DNA from 3 places in the Vibrio sp. YIC-376 genome. Region 1 is predicted to be linked to each of the others. Evidence: predicted binding sites of a transcription regulator. Region 1 holds the regulator's gene; each other region holds the start of a gene.
The links. The regulator CRP, encoded in region 1, controls carbon source genes, mostly activating them, when cyclic AMP is high. The targets are predictions, from matches to a motif close to TGTGANNNNNNTCACA.
Positions count from the first base shown of each region.

Region 2: a site for CRP is predicted at 6,691-6,706, ahead of WJM94_RS15140 (NupC/NupG family nucleoside CNT transporter). Genes of this name have one in related genera too.
Region 3: a site for CRP is predicted at 2,199-2,214, ahead of rppH (RNA pyrophosphohydrolase). Genes of this name have one in related genera too.

Region 1 is NZ_JBBWFK010000023.1:15,257-23,513, reverse strand. It holds gene WJM94_RS23120 (aspartate aminotransferase family protein) at 1-672, shown strand, start outside; gene astA (arginine N-succinyltransferase) at 790-1,809, shown strand; gene astD (succinylglutamate-semialdehyde dehydrogenase) at 1,838-3,295, shown strand; gene WJM94_RS23105 (DUF1338 domain-containing protein) at 3,543-4,334, shown strand; gene crp (cAMP-activated global transcriptional regulator CRP) at 4,483-5,115, opposite strand; gene WJM94_RS23095 (phosphoribulokinase) at 5,356-6,225, opposite strand; gene WJM94_RS23090 (YheU family protein) at 6,348-6,560, opposite strand; gene WJM94_RS23085 (hydrolase) at 6,594-7,601, opposite strand; gene WJM94_RS23080 (TIGR02444 family protein) at 7,786-8,257, opposite strand, start outside.
Region 2 is NZ_JBBWFK010000007.1:220,354-228,610, forward strand. It holds gene WJM94_RS15115 (YtjB family periplasmic protein) at 1-29, shown strand, start outside; gene deoD (purine-nucleoside phosphorylase) at 110-829, opposite strand; gene WJM94_RS15125 (phosphopentomutase) at 963-2,183, opposite strand; gene deoA (thymidine phosphorylase) at 2,406-3,734, opposite strand; gene deoC (deoxyribose-phosphate aldolase) at 3,974-4,750, opposite strand; gene WJM94_RS15140 (NupC/NupG family nucleoside CNT transporter) at 5,263-6,546, opposite strand; gene WJM94_RS15145 (TatD family hydrolase) at 6,751-7,524, opposite strand; gene WJM94_RS15150 (DUF5363 family protein) at 7,511-7,693, opposite strand; gene prfC (peptide chain release factor 3) at 7,830-8,257, opposite strand, start outside.
Region 3 is NZ_JBBWFK010000006.1:45,491-53,747, reverse strand. It holds gene WJM94_RS12650 (NADP(H)-dependent aldo-keto reductase) at 1-581, opposite strand, end outside; gene WJM94_RS12645 (DUF6482 family protein) at 736-1,050, shown strand; gene mutH (DNA mismatch repair endonuclease MutH) at 1,068-1,748, opposite strand; gene rppH (RNA pyrophosphohydrolase) at 2,367-2,888, shown strand; gene ptsP (phosphoenolpyruvate--protein phosphotransferase) at 2,891-5,137, shown strand; gene WJM94_RS12625 (sulfite exporter TauE/SafE family protein) at 5,144-5,935, shown strand; gene lgt (prolipoprotein diacylglyceryl transferase) at 5,974-6,795, shown strand; gene WJM94_RS12615 (thymidylate synthase) at 6,805-7,656, shown strand; gene WJM94_RS12610 (flavohemoglobin expression-modulating QEGLA motif protein) at 7,715-8,257, opposite strand, start outside.

The sequences.
Region 1 (8,257 bases):
CACATCTCAGACCGCACATGTGCCGTGATGATGGAACCATTGCAAGGTGAAGGCGGTATCGTGCCTCCAACACCAGAGTTTGCTCAAGCAGTACGTGAACTTTGTGATAAGTACAACGCACTACTTATTTTTGATGAAGTACAAACGGGTAACGGCCGTACAGGTCACTTCTACGCATACCAAGGTCTTGGTATCACGCCAGATATCCTAAGCACAGCTAAATCACTTGGTGGTGGTTTCCCTATCGGCGCAATGCTAACTACAGCGAAGCTTGCTGAACACTTTAAAGTTGGTACGCACGGTTCTACTTACGGTGGTAACCCACTGGCTTGTGCGGTGGCAGAAGCAGTAGTAAACGAAGTTACTAAACCTGAAGTTCTGGCTGGTGTTTTAGAGCGTGAAGCGATGTTCCGTGAAGGTCTGGAAAAGATTAACGCGAAATACAACATCTTCGCAGAAGTTCGTGGTAAAGGCCTACTGCTAGGTGCTGCGCTAAACGAAGCATGGCAAGGTCGCGCACGTGATGTATTAGTCGCTGCTGGTAAAGAAGGCCTGTTAGTACTGATTGCAGGTGCTAACGTTGTCCGTTTCACGCCATCACTGGTTATTACAAAAGAAGAAATTGAAGAAGGTTTGGCGAAACTGGATAAAGCTATCGCGACTTTAGTGTAAGCGGTACAACAAATAAAACGCCAACGTATTAACCCCCGTCAAGGATCTCTGACGGGGGAATTTTCCTAAAATATAATCAATATAGTTAGGATTTTCTTGCATCTGGAGGGAGCATTGATGCTAGTAGTTCGCCCTATCGCGATGTCAGATTATGACGCTCTGCACACTTGTGCGGTTGAGTCTGGCCACGGATTTACATCTCTACCGGTTAACGAAGAACTGTTAACCAATCGAATCAAACACTCGGAGTACAGCTTTGGTAAGCCTGACGTAACTAAACCTGGTGACGAAGGCTACCTGATGGTGGGTTTTGACTCTGAAACGGGTGAAGTTGCAGGTACTACCGGAATCGAAGCATCTATCGGTTGGGATGTGCCTTTCTATTCTTACCACATCAGCAAAGTGGTTCACTCATCGCCAAAATTAGGCGTAAACAATGTCGTTAAGCTGCTGACCTTTGGCAACAACTACACGGGTAACAGTGAAATCTGTACTCTTTTCTTGCGTGAGAAATTCCGCCTGGGCCTGAATGGTCGTCTGATGTCAAAGTGTCGTTTCTTAATGATGGCTGAACATCCAGAGCGCTTCTCTCAGACCATTTTTGCCGAGATGCGCGGTGTTTCTGATGCCAACGGTAATTCTCCATTCTGGCAATGGCTGCAAGAGCACTTCTTCTCGATTGATTTCACGTTGGCGGATTATCTGACTGGTATCGGTAAGAAAGGCTTCATCGCTGACTTAATGCCGAAGCTGCCAATCTACATCAACCTGCTCAGTCCAGAAGCACAAGCAGTAATCGGTCAGGTACATGACAAAACTCGTCCTGCATTGAAGCTGCTGGAGCGTGAAGGCTTTACCAACCGTGGTTACGTAGACATTTTCGATGCGGGTCCAACGGTTGAGTGTGACGTACGTAATATTGAATCTGTGCGTCATTCATTCCGCGCTCGAGTAAAAATCGCATCGCACAACAGTACACAAGATTTCTTGATGTGTAACTCATCATTCGAAAACTTCCGTGCCGCAGCGGCAAAAGCGGCGTATGACGCAGAGAGCAAGAGCGTCGTACTTGCGCCAGAACTTGCGGACGCACTATTGGTAGAGGAAGGGGACTTCGTTCGCCTTCTACCGCAGTAATAGAAGACAGAATTTAAGGATAGTAACAATGACACATTGGATTGCAGGTGAGTGGGTACAAGGTCAGGGTGAAGAGTTCACATCTCTGTCTCCGTACAACCAAGAAGTGATTTGGCAAGGTAAAGGTGCAACTGCTGAACAGGTTAACCAAGCGGTAGCCGCTGCTCGAGCTGCTTTTGTGGAGTGGAAAAATCGTCCATTCGCAGAACGTGAAGCGATCGTGCTTGCGTTTGCAGAAAAAGTAAAAGAAAACAGCGAAAAGATTGCTGAAGTGATCGCTAAAGAAACGGGTAAGCCTATTTGGGAAACTCGCACAGAAGCCGCTGCAATGGCTGGTAAAATCGCAATTTCGATTCGTGCTTATCATGAACGCACGGGTGAAGCGACACGTGAAGCTGCAGGCAACCAGATAGTCCTGCGCCATCGTCCACTAGGCGTAATGGCAGTATTCGGCCCTTATAACTTCCCTGGTCACCTTCCAAATGGTCACATCGTTCCTGCAATTTTGGCGGGTAACACCGTGGTATTTAAGCCATCAGAACAAACACCTTGGACTGGTGAGGTGGCGATGAAGCTGTGGGAAGAAGCGGGTTTGCCTAAAGGCGTGATTAACCTGGTTCAAGGTGCCAAAGAGACAGGCATTGCTCTGGCTGATGCGAAAGGTATCGATGGCGTACTGTTTACTGGTAGTGCAAACACCGGTCATATTCTACATCGCCAATTCGCGGGTCAACCTGGCAAGATGCTGGCGCTGGAAATGGGTGGCAACAACCCAATGGTTATCTCTGAGAACTACGGCGATTTAGACGCAACGGTCTACACCATCATTCAATCTGCATTCATCAGTGCAGGCCAACGTTGTACCTGTGCACGACGCCTGTACGTGCCATTGGGAGAGAAAGGCGATGCGCTAATCACTAAGTTAGTTGAAGCGACGAAGAACATTCGTGTTGATCAACCGTTCGCTGAGCCAGCGCCGTTTATGGGGCCGCAAATTTCTGTGGCAGCGGCGAAGTTCATTCTGGATGCTCAATCAAATCTTCAGTCTTTAGGCGGCGAGAGTCTAGTTTTAGCCAAAGCAGGGGAAGCGGCATTTGTATCTCCGGGCATTATCGATGTCACTAATATTGCTGAGCTACCTGATGAAGAGTATTTCGGCCCGCTATTGCAGCTGGTGCGTTACGAAGGTCTGGAAAAGGCAGTGGAACTGGCGAACGACACGCGCTTTGGCCTGTCCGCTGGTCTCGTTTCAACGAATGACCAAGAGTGGGAATACTTTGTAGACCACATTCGTGCCGGTATTGTAAACCGTAACCGTCAATTGACTGGTGCAAGTGGCGACGCGCCATTTGGTGGTCCTGGTGCATCAGGTAACCTTCGTCCAAGCGCATATTACGCAGCGGATTACTGTGCTTACCCAATGGCATCTATGGAAGGTAGCGCGACTGAACTACCTGCAACGTTGAGCCCGGGTTTAACGCTTTAATTTGAAGTATATGAGCCTCGGCAATGTACTGTGGCTCAGTTTGCCAGCGCACTGCTGATGTATGGAGTATTAATGTGCGTTGGCTGACTAGTGAAGTGATTAAAAACTTAGACAAGCGTGTTTAGACTGACTGATATTCCGTCACAGGTTGGTGGCTGCTCGTTCATTATTCTGGACAGCTTTTAAGGCTGTGAACGAGCCGCCAACATTCTTATCTTATCCCTACATCTCGTAACAAGGAGCCGTTATGACGCCCGATGTGTTATTTGAATCACTATGGCAAGACTACATTCAACGTCTATGCCCTTCTGCTGCTAAAGTTCATCAGCTTCTTCAGGAAGATGAACCTTTAATTAACGACCATATTGCTTTACGCACATTTAATGTTGAGCCTCTTGGCATTGAAACGCTGGCTAAGCCATTTTTAGCGATTGGCTATGAAGCGTGTGGTGATTATGTCTTTGAAAGCAAGAAACTCGTTGCTAAGCACTACGAGCACCCAGATCCAAAACAGCCAAAAGTCTTTATTAGTGAGCTCAAAGTAGAAGAGTGTTCTCCAGAGCTACAAGCGATTGTTGCGAAGCTGGTGGCACAAGTAGATGCAGAGAAACTGACAGGCAGCGCATTTTTGCATGGTGGCCGTTTATGGGACCTAAGTTTTGCAGATTATCAGACTCTGGCTAAAGAGAGCGAATACGCGTCCTGGCTTGCTGCACATGGTTACGGTGCAAACCACTTTACGGTTAGCGTGAATCAGTTGAACCAGCACAATGAAGTGCAAGAAGTGAATGATCACTTACGTCAAGCTGGATTTGTGATTAACGAGTCTGGTGGTGAAGTTAAGGGCTCGCCAGAAGTTTTGCTGGAGCAATCTTCCACCATGGCTGATAAAGTGCCTGTTCACTTTACTGAAGGCTCTGAGATCATTCCAGGTGGCTTCTACGAATTTGCTAAACGTTACCCAATGGCAAATGGTGAACTTTATCCAGGATTCGTTGCTGCTTCTGCAGATAAAATCTTTGAGAGCACGAATAGTTAATTCAATACGTTAACTCGATTCCCGATGGCTGCTTAAGGCCGTTGGGAATGGGGCTCTAGACTGACTCACTTTTATCTGTAAAGAAAAAGCCACCAATGTTGCCATTGGTGGCTTTGATTTATTTGACTTACGTTACTCTTATCAGAGATTAACGAGTACCGTAAACTACGATAGTTTTACCGTGCGCAGAGATTAGGTTCTGCTCTTCTAGCATCTTCAAGATACGACCTACTGTCTCACGAGAACAGCCAACGATTTGACCGATTTCTTGACGAGTGATCTTGATTTGCATGCCATCTGGGTGAGTCATCGCATCTGGTTGTTTTGCCAGGTTCAGAAGCGTCTGAGCGATACGACCAGTTACGTCTAGGAACGCTAGGTCACCCACTTTTTGGCTAGTTACTTGAAGGCGACGAGCCATCTGCGCAGAAAGACGCATTAGGATGTCTGGGTTTACCTGGATAAGCTGACGGAATTTCTTGAAAGAAATCTCAGCCACTTCACAAGGAGATTTAGCTCGAACCCAAGCTGTACGCTCTTGGTCTTCCTCGAATAGACCAAGTTCACCAATAAAGTCACCTTGGTTTAGGTAAGAAAGGATCATTTCCTTACCTTCTTCGTCTTTGATAAGAACCGCAACAGAACCTTTAACGATGTAGTACAAGGTTTCCGCTTTTTCGCCCGCGTGAATTAGCGTGCTCTTTGATGGGTACTTATGAATATGACAGTGTGAAAGAAACCACTCTAATGTTGGGTCGGTTTGAGGTTTACCTAGAACCATAATATCTCACTTCCTCTGCAGGGTACGCTTGCGCTATCCATATTTTAGCTAAGCCTGAATCAGGTTTACTAGAATAAGAGCACTTTTTATATGCTGCAAGCTATCTTGTGTTTCGGTAAGAAATAGTATCCTTTTTCTAGGATTATTTCTTGATTTTAATCGTGCCATGGTTGCTATTTTGTACGCAAAACTGTGCACATGATCACGGTATGAAAAGTAAACACTACGAAAGCGAGATTTTTAGCCAATTTTTCCTGTTTCTATGAGTTGTTGTAGGATAGGCCGTACGATCAGCTCCATCGCAAAGCTCATCTTTCCGCCAGGTACAACGATGGTGTTGTGGCGTGACATAAACGAACCATCAATCATGGCCAGAAGGTATGGGAAATCGACATTCTTGATACCACGAAGTCGGATCACCACAAAACTCTCATCTAAACTCGGAATACCTTTCGCGTTGAGCGGGTTTGAAGTGTCCACCGTCGGTACACGCTGAAAGTTAATATGAGTACGTGAAAACTGTGGAGTGATGAAGTTCAGGTAGTCATCCATCGAGCGAACGATGGAGTCCATGACGGCCTCTCGTGAGTGGCCACGGTCACGTGTATCGCGCACGAACTTTTGGATCCACTCCAGGTTTACAATCGGTACCATGCCAATCAGAAAATCGACGTGCTGAGCTACGTTCACGTCGCCATCTACAACGCCACCATGTAACCCTTCATAGAAAAGTACATCGCTGTTCTCTGGCAAATTTTGCCAAGGAGTGAAAGTCCCTGGCATCTGATTGTATGGTACGGCTTCATCGAATGTGTGCAGATAACGGCGTATGCTACCAGTACCGTTTTCGCCGTACTGATGGAAAAACTTTTCCAGGCCAGGAAAGTCATTGGCTTGTGGACCAAAGTAGCTGATGTGTCTGCCTTGTTCGCGTGCTTTTCGAATTTCGATATCCATTTCCGGGCGAGTAAAGCGATGGAAGCTGTCACCTTCAACCCATGCCGGTTTGACGTTCATCATGTTGAACATCTTACGGAAGGCTTCAGATGTAGTAGTTGTTCCGGCACCAGATGAACCGGTAACCGCAATAATTGGGTGTTTAGCTGACATGACAAACCTTGTCGAAAGTTTTTCCTTTAAGGTGCAGCAGGTGTCTACTGCACAATTGATAACCCACTATAGCACGTAACAACGCCTTGTCATCGACTGGGGTACGGTAAAATGTGAAGAGTCTAATACTTTGCTTTTCTTTGAATATCTACAGTTTCATGCAGCTCAGAATACACAATGACTGCTTCACCTTTTTCTAGTTGTGACTTTACCTGATCGATCTTATCTTGCAGGGAGACTTCTACCGTGCCGTAATCCGTCCCTTCACGAAGAACGAATTCACGAATCAGATTTTCCAGCGTATCCGGCGCAATGTCTTGCCAAGGAATGATCATAAATACCTCGAAATTTTATGATGGGTCCCCAGTTTACTGTGTCTTACGTTTTGAAACAGCAGAAAGGTGACCGGCAGCGATGCACTGGTAGTAGGAGGGCAGTGCTTCTTCCAGCCAGAACTTCGGCTTTAACGCGGAGCCAGAGATAAAACCGACATGACCGCCATGTTCATACAAGCGATAGTCGATGTTATCTGGCAGGACGAATTTTGGAATGACTTCATCGGTCATAAATGGATCGTCCTTGGCATGAATAATCAGGGTTGGCAGCTTGATTTTCTGCAACTTACTCAAGCCAGAACACTGGGTGTAATAATCATGAGCATCTTTAAAACCGTGCAGTGGCGCGGTGATCAAATCGTCAAACTCTTGTAAGCGCGTTACGCGTTTGATGGAGTTGTAAGAGAGCGCCAGTTCACCATGGAGTAGTGTGTGCTTTTGTAAGGCGTTACGTTTGAGTGATGAGAGTAAATAACGTCGATATACTTTGGAAAAACCTTGTTCAATTCGGTTAGCACAGGCGGCCAAATCGAGTGGCGCGGACACTATGGCTGCCGCTTTCAGGATGGGGTTATCTCTGTATTGCGCCAGATAGTTCGCCAGCATATTGCCACCAAGGGAAATGCCAACCGCGATTTTGGGACTATGCGGAAAACGTTGCTCAAGATGCTCCAGGAAATAACGCGCATCCGTTACCTCACCGGAATGGTACGCACGGGCCTTTTTGTTTGGTTTACCACTGCAGCCACGAAAGTGCATCATCACAGAGATCCAGCCCGATTGAGCAAAGGCATTCATTAATCCATTGGCATAAGGACTGTAGAAGCAGCCTTCTAAGCCGTGAAACAGGATGAAGATTGGTTTGTGTTGAGCGGGTTCTTTGTTTGGATCTTCACTCCAGGCAAGATCGAGAAAGTCACCATCCTCGGTATCCAGCGTCTGCCAGACAGGAGTAAACAGCGCTTTTTTACGAATAAAGCGTGGGAGAAGGGTCTGAAGGTGCGGGTTTTTCATCCCTGCGGCTGCAAAAAATTGTGTCATACCTAACTGCTCTTATACGCCCTCCGACATCCATAGGAGGACTTATTAATATAATCCTTTACATAGTATAGGTATTTTATACCCAAATGACTTTAAGATGCAGGATTCAGAGCGTAGTCACTGGCGTAAGTTCAAGGACAACTACGCAGTGGAATAGTCAGCTTTCCAAGTTATTTATGGCGATTTATGGATGTTTGGGCGGGTGAATGTTTGGCACTGGGATAGCAAAAGCATGCTGCAAGTGCTCACCACCTAGCTGGCGACAATATCTGAGCGTGAGCGGATCGCCATCATTCTTAATCAGGGTTAGGGAGTTGATGCAGTTCACCAAGTCGGATTGCTGTTGCTTCTCGAGTTGCAGTTCAAACTGCAAGGTCTCGCGATATAACGCATCGTTTACTTGCGACTTGAGATGACGTCTTAGTTCGCGAAAAGAGTGCAGTAACGTTTCACTGCGACCAAGACAGCTCTGTACCAGATGCCAGTCTTTTTCTTGGAAAATGAGCTGCTGCTCGTCAAGCCAACGGAGCAGCAGTAGCAGATTCACGTTCCCGTGATAATTGTTTTGCAATGATAAACACGCTTCTTTTACTTCTCGCACGCCATAAAACTGCAGACTGAACTGCCACAGGTGTTCTAAGGTAAGAGTGTATTCC
Region 2 (8,257 bases), on a different contig from region 1:
AGGACGAAAACCTACTGCTCACAAAATAAAGTGACGTATCCGTCGAATAGATTCCAAATAAAAACGGCCCGCTGATGCGGGCCGTTTATCTTTTACTTCGATACAAAGATTAATCTTTGTCACCGAGAAGAACGGAATCCAGCGCGATCAACATCATGTCGTTGAACGTAGTTTGACGTTCGTCAGAGGTGGTTTGTTCACCCGTTTTAATGTGATCTGACACTGTACAGATAGTCAGCGCTTTTGCACCATACTCTGCGGCAACACCATAGATGCCTGCCGCTTCCATTTCAACACCGACGATTCCGTATTTGTCCATCACATCGAACATGTCAGGATCTGGCGTGTAAAACAACTCAGCAGAAAACAAATTACCAACTTTCACATCAATGCCACGTGCTTTTGCGGCTTCTTCTGCTGCGCGCACCATTTTGTAATCAGCGATTGCAGCAAAATCATGACCTTTGAAACGAATGCGGTTTACTTTGGAGTCTGTACACGCCCCCATACCGATCACCACATCACGCACTTTGATGTCTTCATTCACTGCGCCGCAACTGCCGACTCGAATGATCTTCTTCACACCGAAGTCTTTGATCAGCTCAGTCGCGTAGATCGAACAAGATGGAATACCCATACCGTGGCCCATTACCGAAATCTTGCGACCTTTGTAGGTACCGGTGTAACCGAACATATTACGCACGTCACAGACTTGAACCACGTCTTCAAGGAAGGTTTCTGCGATGTATTTTGCTCGTAGCGGGTCACCAGGCATTAAAACAACGTCTGCGAATGCACCCATTTCAGCATTGATATGAGGAGTTGCCATGTTTCTTTTCCTTAACCTTTATCTGGCGCACCGCGCTTAACGCGATGTCAGCCAGAGTATTCTCATTTCCGATATGCAGTGTTAATACTGCGAAAATAAAACTAGGAGCTAAATGCTCCCAGTTTTCACCTAATTATAGGAAGTTCTTACCGTAATTCATTGGCGATATGCCAAAATGGCTTGCCAGTGTTTGACCGATATCAGCAAAAGTTTCGCGAAGACCCAGAGAACCTGCAGGTACTTTGTTACCGTAAACCAACACTGGAATGTGCTCACGAGTGTGGTCTGTACCTGGCCATGTTGGGTCACAACCGTGGTCTGCTGTCAGGATCAGAATATCGTCTTCATCCATTAGCCCTAGTACTTCGTTGATTCGACCATCAAAGTACTCAAGTGCTGCTGCATAACCAGCTACATCACGGCGGTGGCCATATGCAGAGTCAAAATCAACAAAGTTTGTGAATACGATGGTGTTATCACCGGCTTCTTTGATTTGCTCTAGTGTTGCTTCGAACAGAGCAGGGATTCCTGTTGCTTTTACTTTCTTAGTGATGCCGCAGTTTGCGTAGATGTCTGCAATCTTACCGATAGAAACAACATCGCCTTGCTTCTCTTCCACAAGTTTTTGTAGAACGGTAGCTGATGGCGGCTCTACAGATAGGTCACGGCGGTTACCGGTACGTTCGAACTGGCCTTTACCTGGGCCAATGAATGGACGAGCAATAACACGACCGATGTTGTAATCTTCTAACTCTTCACGTGCGATTTGGCATAGTTCTAACAGACGATCCAGACCAAAAGTCTCTTCATGACATGCGATTTGGAATACAGAATCTGCCGAAGTATAGAAGATTGGCAAGCCAGTCTTCATGTGCTCTTCACCTAGGTCATCCAGAACCTGAGTACCAGAAGCGTGGCAGTTACCTAGGAAACCGTCCAGACCTGCACGCTCAAGAATGCGGTCAGTCAGCTCTTTAGGGAAGCTGTTTGCTTTGTCAGTAAAGTAACCCCAGTCAAAAAGAACAGGTACACCTGCAATTTCCCAGTGACCAGACGGAGTATCTTTACCAGATGAAAGCTCTGCAGCATGACCGTAAGCACCGATAATTTCCGCATCTGCATCTAAACCCGGAGCGAAACGGCCAGTTGATTCTTTATGAGCCATTGCCAAACCTAATTTAGATAAGTTTGGAAGACGAAGTGCGCCCTGGCGTTGACCGTTGTCTGCTAAGCCTTTTTCACACTGGTCAGCGATATGACCTAGCGTATCTGAACCTACATCACCAAATTGCTCAGCATCAGCTGTTGCACCAATGCCGAATGAGTCTAGTACTAAAATAAATGCTCTTTTCATTGCTTGTTCCTTTGGCCCACTCGGCAAGTTTCTATGGTGAGTAGACCTTGTGTAATAATTTGCTGCTGATACCAATCCGGGAAAATAAGTGCGTAGAAGTTCACGCTGACAAAACCGCCAAGTGCAAAGCACAGATTCGTTAACACATTGTTTTAGTTAATCATATCTATATTCTGGCGATTGCAACCAGCCTGAATAATCAAGCACTTAAGTGGATTGATATTAAATATCTTCTGCGCGAATTTGGCAGTAAACCTCTGGTGTTGGAGTGTAATCACCACCAACTTTGATTGCGCTGCGTAGTGCTTTCGCCGCTTCTTCCCACTGCTCTTCAGTGCGAGCGTGGATCACTGCAAGAGGCTTATCGCTGTCAGCGACTTCACCCAGACGGATAAACTCATCGAAACCAACAGCGTAGTCGATTTCATCGGTTGCAACGCGGCGACCTCCACCCATAGCAACCACTGCCATACCAATAGCACGAGTATTCATCGCAGATACGATTCCTGTTTCTGTTGCGTATACAGGTTTGATGATTTCTGCTTTTTCGAGGTAGTTTTCGTAGTTTTCTACGAAGTCTGCAGGGCCACCCAGACCAGCAACCATCTTGCCGAAGCACTCAGCCGCTTTACCGTTGTCGAGCACTTCCATCAGTTTCGCGCGTGCGTCTTGTGTATTTTCTGCCAACTTAGCAAGTACAAGCATTTCCGCACACAAAGCCATTGTCACTTCAAGCAGACGTGGGTTACGGTATTCACCCGTTAAGAAACGAACCGCTTCACGGACTTCGACTGCATTACCCGCTGAGGATGCCAATACCTGATTCATGTCAGTCAGGATTGCCGTCGTCTTAGTACCCGCACCGTTTGCTACCGCTACGATAGATTTCGCTAACTCTTCAGATGCTTCGTAAGTTGGCATAAATGCGCCCGAGCCTACTTTTACATCCATCACGAGAGATTCCAGACCAGCAGCCAGTTTCTTAGATAGAATTGAAGCTGTGATCAAGGAGATGTTATCAACGGTCGCCGTAATATCGCGAGTTGCATAAACACGCTTATCGGCAGGTGCCAAGTCACCAGTTTGACCGATGATCGCTACGCCTGCTTCTTTAGTCACTTGACCAAAAACTTCGTTCGTCGGCGTAATATTGTAGCCTGGGATTGACTCTAATTTATCTAGCGTTCCCCCCGTATGACCAAGGCCACGGCCAGAGATCATTGGTACGAAACCACCACAAGCCGCCACCATTGGGCCAAGCATGAGAGAAGTAACATCGCCAACACCGCCAGTTGAATGTTTATCAACAATCGGGCCGCCAAAGTTCATGTGGCTCCAGTCGATAACCATGCCAGAATCACGCATAGCACAAGTCAGTGCAATACGCTCTTCCATCGTCATTTCATTAAAGAAAATAGTCATAGCAAAAGCCGCGATCTGACCTTCAGATACTGTGTTGTTTGCTACACCTTGAATGAAGAAATTGATTTCGTCAGCAGAAAGAACTTCGCCGTCACGTTTTTTACGAATGATTTCTTGTGGTAAATACATTAGATCCTCCCACGCTAAAGATAGCGATGGTTATAAGGTAAAGAGGTAATGTGGAACGGCATATCACCGTTCCACCAAACAGACTTTGTTTTTATCTACTCTCAAACTATTTGGCGTTGCAGCTAGGCGACAAGTAAGTTCATTCCTATGAGCATAGAGGCTCTATGTTATTAGGGCGGCCGGCGCTCCGGTGAACTTACGCAGTCAACAACGCTGCGGCGTCAAATAGGAAGAGAGAATTAGTAAGCTGCTGGATCAGCAGTCTCGTCTGTTACTTCTAATGTATTTAGTAGATTCGTTAGCAGGCTTGACGCACCGAAACGGTAGTGACGAGCATCAACCCAGTTATCACCTAAGATTTCGTCAGCCATTGCCAGGTATGCCGCTGCATCTTCAGCAGTACGTACACCACCAGCTGGTTTGAATCCAACTGTTTCCGCAACACCCATGTCACGAATAACTTCAAGCATCATGCGAGCGTATTCTGGTGTCGCGTTTACAGGCACTTTACCAGTTGAAGTTTTAATAAAGTCAGCACCTGCTTCGATACAGATTTGAGATGCTTTCTTGATTAACGTTTCTTCTTTTAGCTCACCCGTTTCGATGATCACTTTAAGAAGAATGTCACCACAAGCTTCTTTACATTGCTTAACCAACTCGAAACCCACGTTCTCATCACCAGCCATTAGTGCACGGTATGGGAAAACAACGTCAACTTCGTCTGCACCGTAAGCAACCGCTGCTTTTGTTTCAGCAACTGCGATCTCGATGTCGTCATTTCCGTGTGGGAAGTTAGTAACGGTAGCAATGCGAACCTCTGGTGTGCCTTGCTCACGAAGTGTCTTCTTAGCAATAGGAATAAAGCGAGGGTAAATACAGATTGCAGCAGTGTTGCCTACTGCTGTTTTCGCGTCATGACATAGTGAGATCACTTTTGCATCAGTGTCATCATCATTCAGCGTAGTTAGATCCATAAGTTTAAGTGCACGTAGTGCAGCTGCTTTTAAATCGCTCATTTCTATCTCCGATCAATATTCAAAAAATTCACTACTCTGCCTTACATCATGCCTCTAACTATAATCAGTGAGTCGAGGTTGCGTAAAAATGGCTCAGTAGTCTATTTATGAACGGACTTGGTTCCATGAAGACTCGGCATAGTCAGCGAAAATTTCTTATGCCAATTGCTATCCTTGTCACCGCACAGTACCAATTTGGCCTATGGCACAACAATCTATGATTGCGGTGTTATCTAAAATTTCAGGGTAATTCATTTACCCATCGATTAGGTTGTGTTCACCTTGTGATGTCTACATTATAGATATTCATCGCAAAACTGTAGCACCAAATAGAGCGCAAACGGTTTGTATCTCAAAATTTCCAGATTTCTATTCTCTAGTTCGTCAGCCAAGTTCCTTACATTTGACGCACTAAAAAATTTTCAGCCCTGAAAACGAAAAAAGCCCCGCAGCAATTTCTTGCTACAGGGCATAATTTAATACGGCGTCTATATATTAAGATCCGATTCTAATTACATTGCTGCAAGGCTTAAGCAGAAGCCTGCAATTGTCGCTGCCATTAGGTTAGACAACGTACCAGCAAGTACTGCTTTAACACCCATGCGAGCGATATCTGGACGACGGCTTGGCGCTAGACCACCCAGACCACCTAGTAGGATCGCGATAGAAGAAAGGTTCGCAAAACCACATAGTGCAAATGAGATGATAGCCGTTGTCTTCTGAGACATCACTTCGCCAGTTGCCGCGATTACTTGAGCGTTTTCACCGATGTAAGGCGTGAAGTTCAAGTAAGCAACGAATTCGTTCACTACAATTTTCTGACCGATGAATGAACCAGCTGTTACTGCTTCAGCCCATGGAACACCGATTAGGAATGCTAGTGGAGAGAACGCGTAACCTAGAATTAGCTCTAGAGTCAGTTGAGGCATACCGAACCAACCGCCGATGCCACCTAGCATACCGTTGATAAGAGCAATCAGACCTACGAATGCGATTAGCATTGCACCTACGTTTAGTGCTAGTTGTAGACCAGAAGCCGCACCGCCCGCTGCTGCGTCGATTACGTTAACAGGTTTGTCTTCACCGCCTTCCAATGCTTCTTCGATACTTTCGTGAGGCTGATCAGTCTCTGGGTGAAGAATCTTAGCGAAAAGTAGACCACCAGGTGCTGCCATGAATGATGCCGCAACTAGGTATTCTAGCGGTACACCCATTGACGCGTAACCTGCTAGTACACCACCAGCAACAGAAGCCAGACCACCACACATTACCGCAAATAGCTCAGATTGAGTCATTTTAGGAACAAATGGACGAACGACTAGAGGTGCTTCAGTTTGACCTACGAAAATGTTAGCTGCTGCTGACATTGATTCCGCACGAGAAGTGCCAAGTGCTTTCTGTAGTGCGCCACCAAGGATCTTGATAACCCATTGCATAACGCCAATGTAGTACAGAACTGAAATCAGAGCAGAGAAGAAGATCAGTGTAGGAAGAACACGGAATGCGAAGATGAAACCACCACCACCGAATACTTCAAACATCTTGTTAGAAACAAGACCACCGAACAGGAATGATGAACCGTCGTTACCATAGTTGATAACGCTAGATACACCACTAGAGAAACCGTTTAGTAGATCACGGCCCCAAGGTACGTAAAGAACAAATGCACCTAATGCGAATTGGATAGCGAATGCACCACCCACAGTTCTAAAGTTGATAGCTTTGCGGTTAGATGAGAATGCAAATGCAATAGCAAGAAGCACTACCATACCGACTAGGCTCATAAACAGGCTCATAGTTTATGACTTCCTTATAAGTTATTTATTGGCGTGTAACAAAATGGAGCTATAAAGCGGGGGCAATTATACTCATGCACAATGAATTAAAGTAATGCCGTCCTCACACTTTCCTATAAGATTCATATTTGATTCACCAATCTTTGTGATTCACCTCACACTAAAAAGGAAAACGTTTTCTATTTTTAACACTAACTTTGAATTCTATTCACAGATACAGAAGGCAAAATTGCTATTTTTCCACAGTTGAGACGCAATCGATTGCTTTTCGCCGCAGCGCAGTTCTACAAGCTCATTGAACACATGTATGAGTTTTGCTGGGTGATTTGGCTCCCCCTGATATCCAAGTATAGGCATATCTGGCGCGTCCGTTTCAATAACTAGGTTTTCAAGTGGTAATTTTTGAATTGCATCGCGGGTTTTGTTGGCTCGCGGATAGGTTATCGTTCCACCCACACCTATAAAAAAACCTAATCTGACCCACTCCATCGCTTGCTGATAACTGCCCGAAAAAGCATGCAAAACACCGCCTCTTGGCAACTTCGCTGCTTTGACCATTTGAATGAGTCGATTGTGCGCTTTTCTGCTATGCAGAATCACCGGCAGGTCAAAACGTCTGGCCAACTCAAACTGTATCTCAAGTGCTTTTTCTTGAAGGGGAAGAGGAATATTGATCGCAAAATCTAAACCGCACTCGCCTATTGCGACACACTGTGGGTGACCCAAAGATAAATATTGCTCGAGTTGCGACAGATATTGCTCAAAGTTTTCTTCAAGAAAATAAGGATGAAAACCTAACGCGTAATATAAGTGGGAGTTTTGCTTTGCTAAGGTTTGAATGCGGGACCAGTTTGATGGGCCAACAGAAGGGATTAAGATTCTGCTTACACCCTGCTCTTTTGCGAGTTGTTGATTGCGCTCAAAATCATTCTGAAACACGTCAAAATCAAAGTGGCAATGCGTATCAAAGAGTTTCATCTTGAGACTTTTTATCACTTTCTGCAGATTGACGCGCAGAGCCTTGCTCCTCACTTTGATGTGCAGGATCCTTTCGATAAGGCACACAGCTGCGTTTTTGATCTGGCGTTAGTCCCATCTCTTTACACCAGTCGTCGTAGCGCTGGAGCCCTCGTTTAAACCAATTCATTTTTCTTCCTCTTATCAATACCTATCAATATCTGTATCTGACCATTCTTACCGATGTAAAAACGCCCTTGACTAAGTCTATAGCCAAGGGCGTTTTAAAATCCAGTCGCTATACAGCGGCGTTCAATTAATGTCGATTAGTGCTCACGAGTAGCGCGGAACTCAACATCAGGGAAACGCTCTTTCGCAAGGTTCAGGTTAACCATAGTCGGTGCAATATAGGTTAGGTTATCGCCACCATCAAGTGCTAGGTTTGACTGGTTCTTACGTTGGAACTCATCGAATTTCTTCGCGTCAGCACACTCAACCCAACGAGCAGTTGCAACGTTTACGCCTTCGTAAATTGCTTCTACGTTGTACTCAGACTTCAGACGAGCCACAACTACGTCAAACTGAAGCACCCCCACCGCACCAACGATCAAGTCGTTGTTTTGCACTGGACGGAATACCTGTACCGCACCTTCTTCAGAAAGCTGAACCAAACCTTTCAGTAGCTGTTTCTGCTTCAATGGATCTTTCAAACGAATACGACGGAACAGTTCCGGAGCAAAGTTCGGAATACCAG
Region 3 (8,257 bases), on a different contig from region 1:
TGCTTTTCTGCTAAACGGAGCAGTGACATTACGCCCCATGGCGTTTCATTTGATACGCCGATATATCGAACTTTACCTGCGTTTACGAGCTCGGTAAGCGCTTCCAGTGTCTCGATTAATGTGACTTCTTCTTGTTTGTCTGGGTATGGATAATTGAGTTGACCAAAGCAGTTGGTTTGGCGTTGTGGCCAATGGAGTTGGTATAGGTCAACGTAGTCTGTTTGGAGTCTTTCAAGACTTGAATCAATCGCATCGTGGATATTGCGACGGTTCAGGCTCATATTTTCACGGATATAAGGCAGGGTACGTGACCCGGCTACTTTGGTGGCCAGAACAACTTTTTCTCGTTTGCCTGATTTTGCCAGCCAGTTTCCTATGTATTGCTCAGTCAAACCTTGAGTGTCCGCATTTGGTGGAACTGGATACATCTCAGCGGTATCGATGAAGTTCACGCCATGATCAAGAGCAAAATCGAGCTGTTCAAACGCTTCCTTTTCTGTGTTTTGTTCACCGAAAGTCATCGTTCCAAGACAGATTTTACTGATCTCGAGAGAGGAGTGCGGTAGTTTGGTGTATTGCATTTCACTTCCTTGCAGAATTGCCAACTTAGTAAGTCATCCCAATATAGGGGATTTTTGGGCTCTCTCGCAAATGATTTGCGTTTAAGCATCCAGGTGACTCGAAAGCTATTCATACCCTAACTACACTTAAAACGAGTTGTTAAGGAGGTGGATCATGCAGAAACATCAATTGGACATGTGGTTACATGGTCAACATAAAAACAGCTATCAAATGCCTAGAGTCTTTGTTATAGGTTGTTCTGATGTCTCTGACTATTTGCTAGCAGTGGAGTACAAACATCAACTGGAGCCAATAAAAGACGGTGAGGATCCTATCCATTACGGATCATTAGAATTGGTGAAAGAGGAACTGCTCAGGTTGGGGTTCGAGAAAGCGTATTTGAGGCTGCACAATACGTACGATGAGTGCGGTAACGATAATGGTGTAGCCTCATATTGTGATATTGAGTTATCACTCATCACACACTAAATAGCTGAGAAACCATGTCACTCTGATGGTGTGTTGATGTAATGTTTTAAAAGGATTTGCTCAGTAAATTGTGTTCTAAGGTAGAAACCTCTTGGTAAGGTTTTTATGGGTTTACCGTTTGAACTGTACGCTTCAGTTTGAGCTTTTGCATTAGCTGCTTTTGGTCGCAGATGGAGTGCTTCTCCGTGTCTGGCGGAAATTTGATCAAACTGTCCAAGCACGATCATTTCCATTAATTCTTCCCAGTCGTTACGTAAGATGCGCTCCTCTTCTTCATCCGGTGACCAGATAAGTGGGCTACCAACGCGACGTTCCGCAAGTGGGATTTCTCTCTCTCCTTCAACCGGTACCCAAAGAACACGGGATAATTTATTGCGTACATGGCTTGTTTCCCATGTAAGCCCTTGAACTCCAGTTAAAGGTGCTACGCAGACGAAAGTCGTTTCTAATGGCCGACCTGAATAACCAACGGGAATGCTTTTTAATTCAATCCCCAGTTTAGAAAAGTCTTGTTGGGGCTTACTGCCAGCTGGTGCACCTAAATGCCATTCAAGTAGTTGACCGACCCAGCCTTTATCACGTTTTAAATTTTCAGGAACGATCATGCCAGCTTCTTCTGCGAGTTCGGCAAAACTAAGGCCAGCAATATCGTGGGCACGCTCCATCAGTTCCGCTTCTGTCTGTGGTTCTGGTTTCATAATGACTACGTATCGGTTTAAAAAATGTAGTTTAACAAATTACAACAAAATCTACTGTTCAAGATTTCATCCGGATGGATTAAGAATGATCAATCCATAACTTATCCACAAGTAAGGGTGTTTAGAAGTGGATTCAAAAGAGGGGTGGATGAATAAACAGGTGTTTTATACAGAATTTAGGCTTGATTTTATCGTAATGACATGAACTTCTACTGATGGGGTGTGGATAAATTAGTGGTTGGTGGATCTTTGACCGATCTGAGTTTGATGAAAAGATCATCAGTCTTCAGAAGATCTTTTTATCATTAATTTAAAAATAAAATTCATATTTATCAGTAAATTATTTTCTTATTGCCTATTATTTAAATAGTTATAGGAAAAAGGTTTTGAACAAAAATATGTACTGTTAGTGAATTCTTCACAAAGTTATTCACAGAAAAGGTGAATAAATGTGGGCAATGTCTCAGTCTTGTGTTGATAAAGTATTTATAGGCTAAAAGATATCCAATGTTAGTGGAAAAGTAATAAATCTTGCTCATATCACATCAGTAAGTTTGCTAGTAATGGGGATATGTGGAAAAATCACGGTAATAAAAAATTATTCATAGAGGTTAGCCAGTGATAGATGGCGATGGTTACCGACTTAATGTTGGTATTGTAATATGTAATAACCATGGTCAGGTCTTCTGGGCTAAACGATACGGGCAACACTCATGGCAATTTCCACAAGGTGGAATTGACGAAGGTGAAACCCCTGAGCAGGCGATGTTCAGGGAGTTATATGAAGAAGTCGGTTTAACGAAAAAAGACGTTAAGATCATTGCAACAAGTCGTCATTGGTTAAGATATAAACTACCAAAGCGATTGGTGCGTTGGGACTCTAAGCCTGTTTGTATCGGCCAAAAACAGAAATGGTTTCTGTTGCGATTGGAATGCGATGAGTCATGCATCAATATGCAACGTGGGAAATCCCCTGAATTTGATGGTTGGCGTTGGGTAAGTTATTGGTACCCCGTCAGGCAAGTGGTATCTTTTAAGCGAGACGTTTATCGTCGTGCAATGAAAGAGTTTGCTTCTTTAGCCATGCCTTTTCGAGAAAGAAAAACGAAAGGGAAAAGAAAAAAGCAACGTAGAGGATAGTCATGCTCAGCCAGCTAAGGGAAATAGTTGAAAAAGTCTCCAGAGTTGAAGATGTTCATCTGGCACTCGATGTATTGGTTAAGGAGACTTGTATTGCCCTTCGCACAGAGTGCTGTACGATTTACCTCGCCAATGAAGAAATGCAACGCCTTGAGCTTATGGCTACTCAAGGCCTGATTTTTGAAGGTGATAGTATACATATCAACTTCAATGAAGGTTTGGTTGGCCTCGTAAAACGCAGTGCTGAGCCGCTCAACCTTGCCGAAGCCTCAAAACATCCAGAGTTTAAGTTCTTTCCTCAACTCGGCGAACAAATTTACCACTCTTTTCTTGCTACACCGATTATTCACCGCAAACAAGTTTTGGGTGTCCTCGTCATACAACAGAAAACGCCGCGTTTGTTCAGTGAAATGGAAGAGTCATTCCTCGTCACGTTGTCGGCTCAGTTAGCGGTTATCATTGCGCATGCGCAAAGTCTTGGTCACTGGCAATTGGCCTCCAAACCCACGGTACTAAAAGGCTTACCGGCTTCTACAGGTGTGGCGATAGGTGAATTTTGGTTTGATAATACTCAGCCTAGTTTGTCAGATGTCTTTCCTGCTTCAACGTTGGACAAAGAGCGGGAATATGAACTCTTGCTGGTGGCAATTGAGCGCGCACTGAATGATTTTCGCCGGATGCGTAAAAAGCTTGATAGTGAAATTAACAAAGACGCTTTGGCTATCTTCGATCTTTTTACTCACTTGCTGAATGATCCGATGCTGCGTGGTGATCTGAAAAAGCAAATCGAGAAAGGGGACAGGGCTGATTGGGCATTACGTCAGGTTGTTGAGTCGTACTCGAATCGATTTGCGCGTATGTCAGATGTCTACATGCGTGAACGTGCGCAGGATATCAGAGAACTAGGCCAGCGTTTACTTTACTTTTTGCACAATAGTGAGCAAGAAAACTCTGCTATCGATCGCTCTATTATTCTGGTAGCAAATGAGCTTACCGCTACGTTATTGGCATCAGTTCCTAAAGAATACTTGTTGGCGGTAGTCTCTCTGGAAGGTGGTGTTAACTCTCATGCAGCCATCTTATCACGTGCTCTGGGCGTCCCTGCTGTCATGGGGGCAAACATCAATACCGACGTGGTCAATGGAAAACTGGGTATTGTTGATGGGTATACCGGTGAGATTTTCCTCGAGCCGAATCGCCAACTGTTACGTGAATACCGTAGCTTAGTCAGCGAAGAATCTGAGTTGACCGCGATGGTGAACAAGGATCTCGCCTTACCTGCGATTACTCAAGATAATCATAAAGTGGCAGTGATGTTAAACGCGGGTCTCAGTGCCGACAGCAATATCGCGATTAATACCGGCGTTGATGGTGTTGGTTTATATCGCACGGAAATTGCATTTTTACTTCAGCATCACTTTCCATCTGAAGATGAGCAGTATCATCAGTACCGAGCGATATTGAACAGTTATCAGAATCAACGTGTTGTCATGCGCACACTGGATATCGGTGGTGATAAGCCATTGCCTTATTTGCCGATAGAAGAAGACAATCCATTTTTGGGCTGGCGTGGGATCCGTTTTACTCTGGATCATCCGGACATCTTTCTTATCCAGTTACGGGCTATGCTAAGGGCAAGTGCCGAGAGCGGAAATCTGGACATTCTGCTACCAATGGTATCTGGAGTGAAGGAACTGGATGATGCAATTACTTTGATCAATCAGGCATACACTGAGACAGTGCTGCTTGATGAGCGAATTCTAATGCCTAAAATCGGCGTTATGATTGAAGTACCTTCAATGGTGTATCTACTGCCTACTATTGCGCACCGTGTGGATTTTGTTTCTGTCGGTACGAACGATTTAACGCAGTATTTATTAGCCGTTGATCGGAACAATTCGCGCGTTGCAGATGTCTATGAATCTATGCATCCAGCAGTATTGCTGGCCTTGAAACAAATTCATGATGTCTGTGAGCAATACCATGTACCGGTTTGCATTTGTGGTGAGTTAGCCGGAGATCCGTTTGGATCGCTTTTGCTACTGGGCTTAGGCTATCGCACCCTAAGTATGAACACATCTAATGTGGCTAAGGTGAAGTATTTAATTCGTCATAGCCAACAAGAAGAACTAAAAAAATTAGCGGAACAAGCTATGACACTTTCATATGGACAGGAAATTCATGAGATGATGCATGATTTCTTTATCCAACAAGGTTTTGCTGGCTTTATTCGGGCAGGTAAGAAGTAGGTAATCGTGACCCTCTCTCTATTTTTGTTATTGCTGGCATTAGGCGCTTTTGTAGGTGTGATGGCCGGTCTGCTTGGTATTGGCGGTGGGTTAATCGTAGTTCCGGCTTTAGTGTATCTTCTGCCTCTGGCCGGAATATCCCCAGAAATGAGTATGCACATCGCACTTGCCACATCATTGGCGAGTATCATCATCACATCGGGCTCATCTGCAATGCATCACCTAAAGCTTGGGAATGTCGATATGTTTGTGGTGAAGTGGTTAATGCCTGGTGTTGTGATAGGCGGCTTTGTTGGAGCGAGCTTGGCCGAATGGATCCCCACTCAATATTTGCCAAAAGTTTTCGGCGTGATTGTGCTGCTTTTGGCGGTACAAATGTTCCGTTCGATTAAAGTGACTGATTCCAAGCCAATGCCGAGTAGCCCGGTTACCATTATGTATGGAACTGGAATTGGCGTCGTGTCGAGTCTTGCTGGTATTGGCGGTGGGTCGCTGTCCGTCCCTTTCCTCAATAAACACGGTATCGAAATGCGAAAAGCCGTCGGCTCCTCATCCGTATGCGGCTGTGTGATAGCAATTTCTGGTATGATCGGTTTTATCTTACATGGTTATAAAGTAGAGAATTTGCCACCGTATAGTGTTGGTTATGTTTACCTTCCTGCTTTATTAGCGATCGTCATGACGTCGATGCTGACAACAAAAGTTGGTGCTAAGTTGGCGACTAATCTCCCGACAGCAGTATTGAAAAAAGTCTTCTCAGTATTTCTGATTTTTATTGCTGCAACAATGCTGCTGTAACTTCCATCCGTTTATTTGTAGTAAGAAGAGAATGATTTATGTCTCAGGGATACATTGAATTTCCCAATATTGATCCGGTTTTAATCTCCTTTGGTCCGGTCTCAATTCGCTGGTACGGCTTGATGTACCTAGTCGGCTTTATATTTGCTTTATGGCTGGCTAATCGTCGCGCAGACAAGCCAAATAGTGGCTGGACACGTGAACAAGTCTCAGACTTGCTATTTGCAGGCTTCCTTGGCGTAGTGATCGGTGGCCGAGTTGGCTATGTGATTTTCTACAACTTTGAGTTGTTCCTGGACGATCCTTTATATCTCTTCAAAGTCTGGACCGGTGGTATGTCATTCCACGGTGGCTTGTTGGGCGTGATTACCGCCATGATCTGGTACGCACGTAAAAATGGTCGTACCTTCTTTGGCGTAGCGGACTTTATCGCACCACTCGTACCATTCGGATTAGGAATGGGACGTCTGGGCAACTTCATGAACAGCGAACTTTGGGGTCGTGTGACCGATGTTCCATGGGCGATTGTTTTCCCTAATGGTGGTCCGCTACCTCGTCATCCTTCTCAGTTATACGAAATGGCGCTGGAAGGCGTGGTGTTGTTCTTTATCTTGAACTGGTTCATCAAAAAACCACGTCCATTAGGCTCGGTATCAGGGCTATTTTTAGCTGGATATGGTACATTCCGCTTCCTGGTCGAGTTCTTGCGCGAACCGGATGCTCAGCTTGGTCTGTTTAGTGGTTTTATTTCAATGGGACAGATCCTGTCTACTCCGATGATCGTGTTGGGAATTCTCATGATGGTTTGGGCGTACAAACGTGGTCTTTACCAAGATAAAGCTCAAGTGAAAAAGAAGTAGGGTATTGGTGTGAAACAGTATTTAGATTTGTGTCAGCGCATCGTTGACCAAGGTGTTTGGGTTGAAAATGAGCGTACAGGCAAGCGTTGCCTGACTGTTATCAACGCGGATTTAACCTACGATGTTGCGAACAATCAATTCCCATTGGTAACCACACGCAAAAGCTTTTGGAAAGCCGCAGTTGCGGAACTATTGGGCTACATTCGCGGTTATGACAACGCGGAAGATTTCCGTAAATTGGGCACCAAAACCTGGGATGCCAACGCTAACGAGAATGATGCTTGGCTGAGTAATCCTTACCGTAAAGGCGAAGACGACATGGGCCGTGTATACGGTGTTCAAGGTCGTGCATGGGCGAAGCCAGATGGCGGTCATATCGACCAGTTACGCAAGATTGTTGATGATTTAACCCGTGGTGTTGATGACCGTGGCGAGATCCTCAACTTTTATAACCCGGGTGAATTTCACATGGGCTGTCTGCGCCCTTGCATGTACAGTCATCACTTTTCACTGTTGGGCGATACGCTTTACCTCAACAGCACTCAACGTTCATGTGATGTGCCATTAGGCCTCAACTTCAACATGGTTCAAGTGTATGTTTTCCTGGCTATCATGGCGCAGATTACCGGTAAGAAACCGGGTCAGGCATACCACAAGATTGTGAATGCGCACATCTACGAAGACCAGCTTGAACTGATGCGTGACGTGCAACTGAAGCGTGAGCCGCTTAAAGCGCCAACTTTCCATATCAACCCTGAGATCAAATCGTTGGAAGATTTAGAAACTTGGGTAACGTTGGATGACTTCTGGGTGGAAGGTTACGAGTACCATGACGCAATTCGCTACCCATTCTCTGTGTAGTCTGTTTCGTTATGATTGAAAAAAGCTCCATGTCGGAGCTTTTTTCGTTTTGACGGGATTACTTTAAGGCACTGACGATATAACGGTGTATCGGATTGGTTTGTTGTGGCTTAGAAAGGGCTGGGCTGATGTGCTCTGGTCTTGAAAAAATCCCTTTATTCACAAGTGAACGAATCAAATCAAAGTATTTCAGCTCGGTTTTCCCACACAACAACAAATAGAAATCGTCGCCCAGTTGATCATAAGCGTTAAGCACCTCTCGGAAACCCCGTAGATACAAGTAATCTTTCGTCAGGCCACCACCGCGGTACACTCGTGAGGTAATAGTGAACGCGAGCATATCAGAGGCGTGGTATTGCTCCTTCAATAGTCTGAAGGTCTGACGAAAATCCCGATCTTTTATCATCGATTCAACAGCCAGTACTCGCAGCGCTAATGTGCGTAATCGTTTGATGCTGAAATGTCCTGACAGGTATTCACACAGAATCGCCACGCCTTCCTGAGTATTGGTATTGGCAGGGCAACCTAAGCTTAGAACGTTGAGAGGCTGGCGACGACCATTTATGGTTGTGAGCAGGTGAACCCCCATTTCATGATGAGC